Regions from separate parts of the Streptomyces sp. NPDC005302 genome, predicted to be linked through region 3. Evidence: riboswitches for the same ligand, from Rfam matches in the RefSeq annotation. Region 3 holds a riboswitch; each other region holds the start of a gene.
The links. A riboswitch is a leader RNA that binds a small molecule or an ion and turns the genes downstream of it on or off. The one in region 3 is predicted to bind thiamine pyrophosphate.

Region 1: it holds a riboswitch for thiamine pyrophosphate, as region 3 does, so the genes downstream of both, thiO (glycine oxidase ThiO) here and ABZT74_RS16480 (thiamine ABC transporter substrate-binding protein) in region 3, are expected to answer to the same signal.
Region 2: it holds a riboswitch for thiamine pyrophosphate, as region 3 does, so the genes downstream of both, ABZT74_RS21565 (cytosine permease) here and ABZT74_RS16480 (thiamine ABC transporter substrate-binding protein) in region 3, are expected to answer to the same signal.

What each region holds. Positions count from the first base shown of each region.
Region 1 is NZ_JBEXGN010000004.1:166,858-170,390, forward strand. Features, by position in the region: gene ABZT74_RS07455 (FAD-dependent oxidoreductase) at 1-662, opposite strand, end outside; gene ABZT74_RS07460 (hypothetical protein) at 695-1,072, opposite strand; TPP riboswitch at 1,125-1,238, shown strand; gene thiO (glycine oxidase ThiO) at 1,236-2,402, shown strand; gene thiS (sulfur carrier protein ThiS) at 2,399-2,599, shown strand; gene ABZT74_RS07475 (thiazole synthase) at 2,603-3,397, shown strand.
Region 2 is NZ_JBEXGN010000014.1:78,473-82,005, reverse strand. Features, by position in the region: gene thiD (bifunctional hydroxymethylpyrimidine kinase/phosphomethylpyrimidine kinase) at 1-439, opposite strand, end outside; gene ABZT74_RS21565 (cytosine permease) at 500-1,816, opposite strand; TPP riboswitch at 1,808-1,902, opposite strand; gene ABZT74_RS21560 (alpha/beta hydrolase) at 2,203-3,024, shown strand; gene ABZT74_RS21555 (aldo/keto reductase) at 3,144-3,533, shown strand, end outside.
Region 3 is NZ_JBEXGN010000009.1:228,537-232,069, forward strand. Features, by position in the region: gene rlmN (23S rRNA (adenine(2503)-C(2))-methyltransferase RlmN) at 139-1,245, shown strand; TPP riboswitch at 1,287-1,392, shown strand; gene ABZT74_RS16480 (thiamine ABC transporter substrate-binding protein) at 1,469-2,557, shown strand; gene ABZT74_RS16485 (iron ABC transporter permease) at 2,533-3,533, shown strand, end outside.

The DNA.
Region 1 (3,533 bases), on a different contig from region 3:
CCGGGTTCGACGCGCTCCACGCGCGTGTGCGTGCGCAGTGTGGCGCCGCTGTCCGCGTACCAGCGGGCCATCGGCGCGGCCACCTCGGCGGGCAGTGCGGCGGCGAGCGGCCGGTCGGCGGCCTCGACGACCGTCACCGCGCAGCCGGCCTCGCGCGCGGCGGTGGCGAACTCGGCGCCGATCCAGCCGGCGCCGACGACCACGATGGCGTGCTGCTGGAGCAGGACGGGCCGCAGCCGGTCGGCGTCGTCCAGCGTGCGCAGCAGGTGCACCCCCGGCACGCCCTCGGCGCCGGGCAGCCGGATCGGTTCGGCCCCGGTGGCGACGACGAGGACGTCGTACGGGACGGGTCCGCCGGCCGTGTCGAGCTCGTGGTCCCCGGCGCGCACGCCGAGCGCCTCCAGGCCGAGCCGCAGGTCGATGTCCAGTGCCTCGAAGTCGACGTCGAAGGCGGAGCCCTCGGCCTTGCCGAGCAGGACGGCCTTGGACAGCGGTGGCCGGTCGTACGGCTGATGGGGCTCGGCGCCGATCAGCGTGACGGTGCCCGTGAAGCCCTGCTCGCGCAGGGCGACCGCCGTCTGCACCCCGGCCATGCCCGCGCCGACCACGACGACCCGCCGTGCCGTGGACCCCTGTGCCTTCGCCTGCGTCTGCTCGCTCACCTGATCACCATAGACACCTGACAATTCGTCAGTCAGCGGACGTGCGCGGTGATCTGCTGCACAGGGGCCGTCTCCCGCACCTGTTCGACCACGCTGGTGCCCGAGCCGGCCTGCGACTCCCAGGCCCAGGTCTCCTCCAGCCGCACCCGGCCGTCGGGCAGTTCGGTCACGAGGGACACGCAGTGCCCGGACGAGGTGGTGCCGTCGGCCTTGAGCTGGACGTAGCGGAAGTCGAGGCGGTCGCCCTCGCGGGTCCCGATGAGGTGTCCGCGGACGACGTCGCCGCCCGCGTAGTCGGCCCAGACCGTGCCGTCCGCCTCGCGGTAGGCGAACCGGGTGCGGGTACCGACCTGGCCCGGCGCCTGGTCGGCGACCGGGGCGAGGACGAGGCCGTCGAGCGAGCGTGCCATGGGCGGAGGCTCCCTTACCGAGTCCGTGGAGGGCGGGCTAGGGTGGCCACCGTAAAGCACTCGCGGGAGCCCGTACGCAACGGGCTGAGAGGGAGGCTGGGGCGGCCTCCGACCGTACGAACCTGATCCGGGTCATGCCGGCGAAGGGAGGGTCTGGACGCCCATGTCGCCTACACGTTCGTCCGACGTCCTCGTCATCGGGGGCGGGATCATCGGTCTCGTCACAGCTTGGCGGGCCGCGCAGCGCGGGTTCGGCACCGCGCTCGTCGACCCCGAGCCGGGTGGCGGGGCCGCGCAGGTCGCGGCCGGGATGCTCGCGGCCGTCACCGAGCTGCACTACGGCGAGGAGACCCTGCTCGGCCTCAATCTCGCCTCCGCGCGCCGCTATCCGGACTTCGCGGCCGAACTCACCGAGGCGACCGGCCAGGACCTGGGCTACCGCCGGTGCGGCACGCTGGCCGTCGCGCTGGACGCCGACGACCGCGCCCACCTGCGGGAACTGCACGCGCTGCAGAGCCGTTCGGGGCTCGACTCGGAGTGGCTGACCGGTCGTGAGTGCCGCCGTCTCGAGCCGATGCTCGCGCCCGGGGTGCGCGGCGGGCTGCGGGTCGACGGCGACCACCAGATCGACCCGCGACGCCTCGCGGCGGCCCTGGTCACGGCGTGCGAGCGGGCCGGGGTGAGCATCCACCGCACCTGGGCGGACCGCCTCACCGTCGTCCGTGACCGGGCCGCCGGTGTGGTCACCTCGGACGGCACCGAACTCGGCGCGGGCCAGGTGGTGCTGGCCGGGGGCAGCCTCAGCGGGCAGCTGGCCGGCGTCCCCGACGACGTCCTGCCACCGGTGCGCCCGGTGAAGGGGCAGGTACTGCGGCTGACCGTGCCCCAGCGGTACGCGCCGTTCCTGAACCGCACCGTGCGGGCCGTGGTGCGCGGCAGCCACCTGTACCTGGTGCCGCGCGAGAACGGCGAACTCGTGGTGGGCGCGACCAGCGAGGAGCTCGGCTGGGACACCACGGTGACGGCCGGCGGTGTGTACGAGCTGCTGCGCGACGCCCACGAGCTGGTGCCCGGGATCACCGAGCTGCCCCTCACCGAGACCCGCGCGGGACTGCGCCCCGGCTCGCCCGACAACGCCCCGCTGCTCGGCCCGACCGCGCTGGACGGGCTGCTGCTGGCCACCGGGCACTTCCGCAACGGCGTGCTCCTCACGCCGGTCACCGGCGACGCCATGGCGCACGTCCTGACAACCGGCGAACTCCCCGACGACGTCCGCCCCTTCAGCCCGCGGCGCTTCGGCGCCACCGCCCTCACGGAGCAGCCCGCATGAACATCGTCGTCAACGGAGAGCGGCAGCGGATCGCCGCCGGGACCGCGCTCGACACCCTCGTCGCCACCCTCACCCCGGCACCCTCGGGAGTGGCCGCCGCCCTGAACGAGACCGTCGTCCCGCGCGGGCAGTGGTCGTCCACCTCGCTGGCCGAGGGCGACCGCGTCGAGGTCCTCACCGCCGTACAGGGAGGCTGACCCATGGCCGACGACCCCTTCGTCCTCGGGGGGACGACCTACGCCTCCCGGCTGATCATGGGGACGGGCGGGGCGCCCAGCCTCGACGTCCTGGAGCGCTCCCTCGTGGCGTCCGGCACGGAGCTGACGACGGTCGCGATGCGGCGCGTGGACGCCTCCGTGCACGGCTCGGTCCTGTCGGTGCTCGACCGCCTCGGCATCCGGGTCCTGCCGAACACCGCCGGCTGCTACACCGCGGGCGAGGCCGTTCTGACGGCCCGTCTCGCGCGCGAGGCGCTCGGCACCGACCTGGTCAAGCTGGAGGTCATCGCCGACGAGCGCACCCTGCTGCCCGATCCGGTGGAGCTGCTGGACGCGGCGGAGACGCTGGTCGACGACGGCTTCACGGTGCTGCCCTACACGAACGACGACCCGGTCCTCGCCCGCAAGCTGGAGGACGTCGGCTGCGCCGCGGTCATGCCGCTCGGCTCGCCCATCGGGTCCGGGCTCGGCATCCGCAACCCGCACAACTTCCAGCTGATCGTGGAGCACGCGGGCGTGCCGGTGATCCTGGACGCCGGGGCCGGTACGGCGTCGGACGCCGCGCTCGCGATGGAGCTGGGCTGCGCGGGGGTGATGCTCGCCTCGGCGGTGACCCGTGCGCAGGAGCCCGTGCTGATGGCGGAGGCCATGCGGCACGCGGTGGAGGGCGGCCGGCTGGCACGGCGGGCGGGCCGCATCCCGCGCCGGCACTTCGCCTCGGCGTCCTCCCCCGCCGACGGCATGGCGGCCCTGGACCCGGAGCGCCCGGCCTTCTGACCCCCCGGGAGCCGCCCGCCCGTCCCGCTCGGGGCGGGTGCCACCCGGGGTGAACCGTGTGATGTGTGCCTCGCCACGCGGGGCCGCGGCCGTGGAGGACCGCGGGTTCCCGGATGGCCGACGGTGCCGCGGTGGG
Region 2 (3,533 bases), on a different contig from region 3:
TGAGCTGGGCGACCTCGTCGAGGTTCGGGGTGGCCACCGTCGCCCGCGGCAGCAGCCGGTTCCGTACGGCGTCGAGCGCGTCGTCCGCCAGCAGCCGGTCCCCGTGCTTGGAGACGCTCACCGGGTCGACGACGACCGGTACTCCCACGTCCGCCAGGAGTTCGGCAACCGTCGTGACGAGGGCGGGCGACGACAACATGCCCGTCTTGACGGCCTGGACGCCGATGTCGTCGACGACACTGCGGTACTGGGCACGCACCGCGTCCTCGGACAGCTCCCAGGCCCCCTGCACACCCACGGAGTTCTGCGCGGTCACCGCGGTGAGCACACTCATCCCGTGGGCGCCGAGCGCCAGCATCGTCTTCAGGTCGGCCTGGATTCCGGCGCCTCCGCCGGAGTCGGATCCGGCGATCGTCAGGACGCGGGGCGGCGTGGTCATACGTGGGTTCCTCTCGGGGTACGGCAACGGGCCCGACGGTGCGAGGTGTTCCGGGCCGCCCTAGGCGCGGCGGCGCAGTCGCAGGGGCGTGTAGAGGGCGAGGGCGACGAGGAACGCGACGTAGTAGGAGAAGTCGGCGCCGTGCAGCGCGTCGGCCACCGGACCCACGTACAGGCCGGTGTCCATGAACGGAACGGCCGCGCCGAACGCGGCGACGAAGGCCAGCAGGGACGGCCACGCCGGGAACGGGCGCGCGGTCTCGACGGCGAGGTCGACGGGGGCACCGGCACGTTCACGGGCGCGGGCGATCCAGTCGACGACGACGATCGCGACGAACCCGGGGATCCAGTAGCCCACGAACAGCAGCACGTTCTGGAAGCGGGCGGTGGTGTCCGCCGCGTGCATCCAGAGCACGAGCGGGAACCCGAGCGCGGCGGCCAGCGCGGCCGCCAGCGCCACGGCGAGCAGTCCGAACGCGCCCGCCGCCCCGCCGCCCAGCAACTCCTCGACACCCGCCGCCGTCTGGTCGGTCAGCACGGACGCGCCCCACAGACCGAGGGCCTGCACGGCGACGAAGGACACGACGAGGCCGAGCAGGGTGCACCAGAACATCCGCGGACGGGAGGTGGCGCGCGGCAGATAGCGGCTGAAGTCACTGGCGTACGGAGCCCAGGACAGTGACAGGCTGAGCGCGATGGTGCTGGTGAGCACGAACGCCCCCATGTGGTCCGCGCCGGTCGCGGAGCCGGTGGTGGCGGGGTGGACGCCGTCCAGCATCCGCCAGGCGATCACGGCGAACGCGACCGCGAGCACGAAGGTCATGACGATCTGCAGGCGGTGGATGGCCTCGTAGCCGAGGACACCGAGTGCCCCCTGCGCCGCCATCATCACGAGCACGCCGACCCAGAACGGCCAGCCGCACAACCGCGCCAGCGCGTCCCCGCCGAACAGCCCGATCAGCGCGTCCCAGGCCACCGAGGACAGCCACTGGAGCAGTCCGGGCAGGGCGACCGCCCGGCCGAACGCGAGCCGGGCGAGCGGGAGTTGGCCCGTTCCGGTGAGGCCGCCCCAAGTGCTCAGGTAGGCGGTGGGCAGGGCCCCGACCACGGTCCCGAGGACGACCGCCGTGAGGGCGGTGCCGAAGTCCAGACCGAGCGCGACGCCGATGGTGCCGGTGAACACGCCCGTCATCGTGAGGTTCGGGGCGAACCACACGGTGAACAGGCGCCAGGGCCCGCCGTACCGGTTGCTCTCGGGGACGGGCTCGATGCCGTGCCCCTCCACCCGCAGATCGCCGGGAGCCGCGGGCATCGACCCGTCGAAGACGATCGGCCGGCTGTCGGCGGGCAGCCCGCCGGAAACATGCGCCAATGGCATGAAAGACATCCCTCCGCCAGTACGAACTGGTTCAGGTTCGACGGGTGTGATCTCAGCCCTCGGACGGGGCACCCCGTGTCCGGTACGACGGACACACTAACCCCATCCCCGCGCTCCTGTGTATGGCGGACCTGCGCCCATCGCTCCGCCCGCTCGGCCTGCTCCGCACGGACCGGCGGACCGGCGGACCGGCGGACCTCCTTCGCGAGGCGGGCCCGGGTCACCGCGAGCGGCCCGCGTCCGCTCGCGCCGCTTCCGCGGCCCCCGGTCGGGCCACCCGCAGCGCGCCGGGTGCCTCCCGTCGGTACTGTCGGAGGTGATCGCCGCCCGCTCTCCGTTCCCGGGTTCCCGGACCCGGGTGGCCGGGCGGAAGGAGGCAGGGCGCCGTGACCGTGATCTCCCTGAAGTCCGCGCAGGTGAACGAGGAGCTGACCCTTCCGTACGCCGAAGCCGGCTACCCCAGTGGTACGCCGGTCGTCTTCGTGCACGGTCTCGCCGACTCCTGGTGGTCCTTCGAGCCCCTCCTTCGACGCCTTCCGCCGTCACTGCACGGGTACGCGCCCACCCAGCGCGGCCACGGCGACGCCGGCCGCCCGCCGGACGGCTACACCCCCGACGACTTCGCGGCCGACCTGGTCGCCTTCCTCGACGCGGCCGGCATCCCGCGCGCCGTACTCGTGGCGGCGTCCACCGGCGGCGTAGCCGCGCGGATCGTCGCCGGCAGCCATCCCGACCGCATCGCCGGGCTCGTCCTGCTCGGCGTCCCCGGCACCCTCGCGGACAAGCCCGCGGCCGACGCGTGGCGCAAGCGCCTGGACGGTCTCGCCGACCCCGTGCCCCGGGCGTTCGTCGAGGAGTTCGTCACCGGCATGACCGCGGCCCCGCTCGCCCGCGGCTTCGTCGAGACGCTGGTCGAGGAGGGCCTCAAACTCCCGGCCCACGTCTGGCAGGAGACCGGGCGCGGTCTCCTCGACGCCGATCTCGGCGCGACCCTCGCGGGCATCCTGGTGCCCACCCTCGTCGTGTGGGGCGAACAGGACCGTTTCCTGACCCGTGACGACCAGCAGACGGTCCTGGACGCGGTCCACGGAGCCGACTTCCTCCCGTACGAGAACGCGGGCCACGCCGTCCACTGGGAACAGCCCGAGCGCGTGGTCGCCGACATCGCCGCCTTCGCCGCACGGATCGCCCGCCCCGGCACCAGCTGAACCCCGGTTCACCGAAGGCCACTTCGGCGCGTCGCACCCCAACGACGGGTGGGCGCAGGGCGCTGACCGGCGACGCCTGACCGAACGGCTTCCTCAAAGGCGTGTGCGAAACTGCCGCGATGACCGCAGAAACGATCACCGCGTCCGCCGCGGGCACCTGGACACTGGGCGACCTCACCGTCAGCCGCGTCGGCTTCGGCGCGATGCGCCTGACGGGCAGCGCGGCCTTCCACCACGGGACGCCGAGCGAGCGCGAGCGTTCGATCGCCGTGCTGCGCCGGGCGGTCGAGCTGGGCGTGGACCACATCGACACCGCCGCCTTCTACTTCTCCTCGCTGCGCTCCGCGAACGAACTGATCAACAGCGCCCTCGCCCCGTACGCCGACGACCTGGTCATCGCCACCAAGGTCGGGCCGTTCCGCGACTACGCGGGGGAGTGGGGCACCTCGGCCCGGCCCGACCAACTGCGCGCCCACGTCGAGGAGAACCTGCGGCAGCTCGGCCGCGAC
Region 3 (3,533 bases):
GGCGGGCACTGTGCGCCGGTGGCCGGGCGGGGCGCAAGGGGCGGGGAGCCCCGAATCCGGCGGCTCCTGCCCGGTCCGCCCGCACCGGAACATCCGCGGCCCGGGTCATGCGATCCGATCTGCGACACTGGTACAGCCATGCCTAAGCCCGGAGAACTCACCTTTGTAGCGCCGCGCGGAGCCAAGAAGCCGCCGCGGCACCTTGCCGATCTCACGCCTGCCGAGCGCAAAGAGGCGGTTGCCGCGATCGGTGAGAAGCCGTTTCGCGCCAAGCAGCTCTCGCAGCACTACTTCGCCCGGTACGCGCACGACCCCGAGCAGTGGACGGACATCCCGGCCGCCTCGCGGGGCAAGCTCCAGGAAGCGCTGCTTCCCGAGCTGATGACCGTCGTCCGGCATCTGTCGACCGACCAGGAAACCACCCGCAAGACCCTGTGGCGGCTCTTCGACGGCACGCTCGTCGAATCCGTGCTGATGCGCTACCCGGACCGGGTGACGATGTGCATCAGCTCGCAGGCCGGCTGCGGGATGAACTGCCCGTTCTGCGCCACCGGACAGGCCGGCCTCGACCGGAACCTGTCGACGGGCGAGATCGTGCACCAGATCGTCGACGGGATGCGGGCGCTGCGGGACGGCGAGATCCCCGGTGGCCCGGCGCGGCTGAGCAACATCGTCTTCATGGGGATGGGCGAGCCGCTCGCCAACTACAAGCGCGTGGTCGGGGCGATCCGGGCCCTCACCGACCCCGAGCCGGACGGCCTCGGCCTCTCGCAGCGCGGTATCACCGTGTCGACGGTCGGCCTCGTGCCCGCCATCAACCGGTTCTCCGACGAGGGCTTCAAGTGCCGTCTCGCGATCTCCCTGCACGCTCCGGACGACGAGCTGCGCGACACCCTCGTCCCCGTGAACACGCGGTGGAAGGTGCGCGAGGTGCTGGACGCCGGATGGGAGTACGCCGCGAAGTCCGGGCGGCGCCTGTCCATCGAGTACGCCCTCATCCGGGACATCAACGACCAGGCGTGGCGGGGCGACCGGCTCGGCCGGATGCTCAAGGGCAAGCCGGTGCACGTCAACCTCATCCCGCTGAACCCGACCCCGGGTTCGAAGTGGACCGCCTCGCGGCCCGAGGACGAGAAGGCGTTCGTCGAGGCGATCGCCGCCCACGGCGTGCCGGTGACCGTCCGGGACACCCGCGGACAGGAGATCGACGGAGCGTGCGGTCAGCTCGCCGCGACCGAGCGGTAGTCTGAGACGCGTCCGTACAACGTCATACCCTTCACATCTTCATATTCCGACAGGGGAGCGCCACAGCGCTGAGAGTGCGGGACAGACCGCAGACCCTCTGAACCTTGCCCAGGTCATTCTGGGTAGGAAGTTCGGTCATCACTCAAGCTGTTGCGCCCTGCCCGGGATCCGTCAGAGTTCCCGGGCAGGGCCGCGTCTCTTCCTGGTCAGCCAGGAGGAATCAGTGAGCACCACCAGCAAGCGGTTCGCGGCGACGGCCGTCGGGCTGAGCCTCGTCACGCTGCCCGTCCTGTCGGCGTGCGGCTCGTCCGACGCCGGCGCCTCGGGAGACCCGAAGACCGTCACGCTCGTTACCCACGACTCGTGGGTCGTCTCCAAGAGCGTGCTCAAGGACTTCGAGAAGCGGTCCGGCTACACGGTCCGTGTCCTCAAGGACGGCGACGCCGGGCAGGCCGTCAACAAGGCGATCCTGACCAAGGACAATCCGCAGGGCGACGTCTTCTTCGGCGTCGACAACACCCTGCTGAGCCGGGCCCTCGACAACGGGCTCTTCCAGTCCTACGAGGCCAAGGGCTCCGACGGGATCGCCCAGCAGTACCGCGTCGACCAGGACAGGCACCGGGTCACGCCCATCGACTCCGGCGACATCTGCGTCAACTACGACAAGGCGTACTTCACCAAGCACGACCTGGCGCCGCCGAAGTCGTTCGACGACCTGGTCAAGCCCGCCTACAAGAACCTCCTCGTCACCGAGAACGCGTCGACCTCCTCGCCCGGTCTCGGCTTCCTGCTCGGGACCGCCGCGAAGTACGGCGACGACCAGTGGCAGGGCTACTGGAAGAAGCTCAAGGCCAACGGCGTGAAGGTCGTGGACGGCTGGGAGCAGGCGTACAACGACGAGTTCTCCGGGTCGGCCGGCGGCAAGAAGGCCAAGGGCGACCGGCCCCTCGTCGTCTCGTACGCCTCCTCGCCGCCCGCCGAGGTCGTCTACGCCGATCCGAAGCCCACCACCGCCCCGACCGGCGTCGTGGACGGCACCTGCTTCCGCCAGGTCGAGTACGCGGGACTCCTCAGCAACGCCTCCAACACCAAGGGCGGCAAGGCGCTCGTCGACTTCCTGCTGACCAAGGAGTTCCAGCAGGACATGCCGCTGAACATGTTCGTGTACCCCGTCACCGACACCGCCGAGGTGCCCGAGGAGTTCACGAAGTTCGGCCCGCAGGCCAAGGACCCGGAGACCCTGGCCCCCGCGAAGATCGCAGCCGACCGCGACCAGTGGGTCAAGTCGTGGACCTCGCTCGTACTGAAGTAGCCGGGCGGAACCCGCGCGCGGCCCGGCGGCAGGGCGCGACACGGCTCGGCCTCATGGCCCTGCCCGTCGCGTTCTTCGCGGTGTTCTTCGCCTACCCGGTGGTCGCGATCGTCGCGCGCGGGCTGCACGTCGACGGCGGCTGGCGGTTCGGCCGGCTCTGGGACGTCCTGGCCCAGCCCGACATCCGGCACGTGCTGTGGTTCACCACGTGGCAGGCGCTCGCCTCCACGGCGCTCACGCTGCTGATCGCGCTCCCCGGCGCGTACGTGTTCGCGCGCTTCGAGTTCCGGGGCAAACAGCTCCTGCGGGCCGTGGTGACCGTTCCGTTCGTGCTGCCGACCGTCGTCGTGGGCACCGCGTTCCTCGCCCTCGTCGGCCGGGGCGGGCTGCTCGACGAGCTGTGGGGCGTACGCCTGGACACCACGGTGTGGGCGATCCTGCTCGCACACGTCTTCTTCAACTACGCGGTGGTCGTACGGACCGTCGGCGGGCTCTGGTCGCAGCTCGACCCGCGGCAGGAGGAGGCCGCGCGGATGCTCGGCGCCTCGCGCCTCGCGGCCTGGCGCAGGGTGACGCTTCCGGCGCTCGCCCCCGCCGTGGCCGCCGCCGCCCTCATGGTCTTCCTCTTCACCTTCACCTCGTTCGGTGTGGTGCAGATCCTCGGTGGCCCCACCTTCTCGACCCTGGAGGTCGAGATCTACCGGCAGACCTCCGAGATCTTCGACCTCGGGACGGCGGCGGTGCTGACGATCATCCAGTTCGCGGCGGTCGGGGCGATCCTCGCCGTGCACGCGGCGACCGTCCGCCGCCGCGAGGCCGCGCTGCGGCTGGTGTCCGCGCGGACGACCGCGCGCAGGCCGCGCGGCGCCGGGCAGTGGGCGCTCCTCGCCGGGGTACTGGCGAGCATCGCCGTCCTGCTCGTGCTGCCCCTCGCCGTCCTCGTCCAGCGCTCCCTCGACGCCCCGGGGTTCCGCTA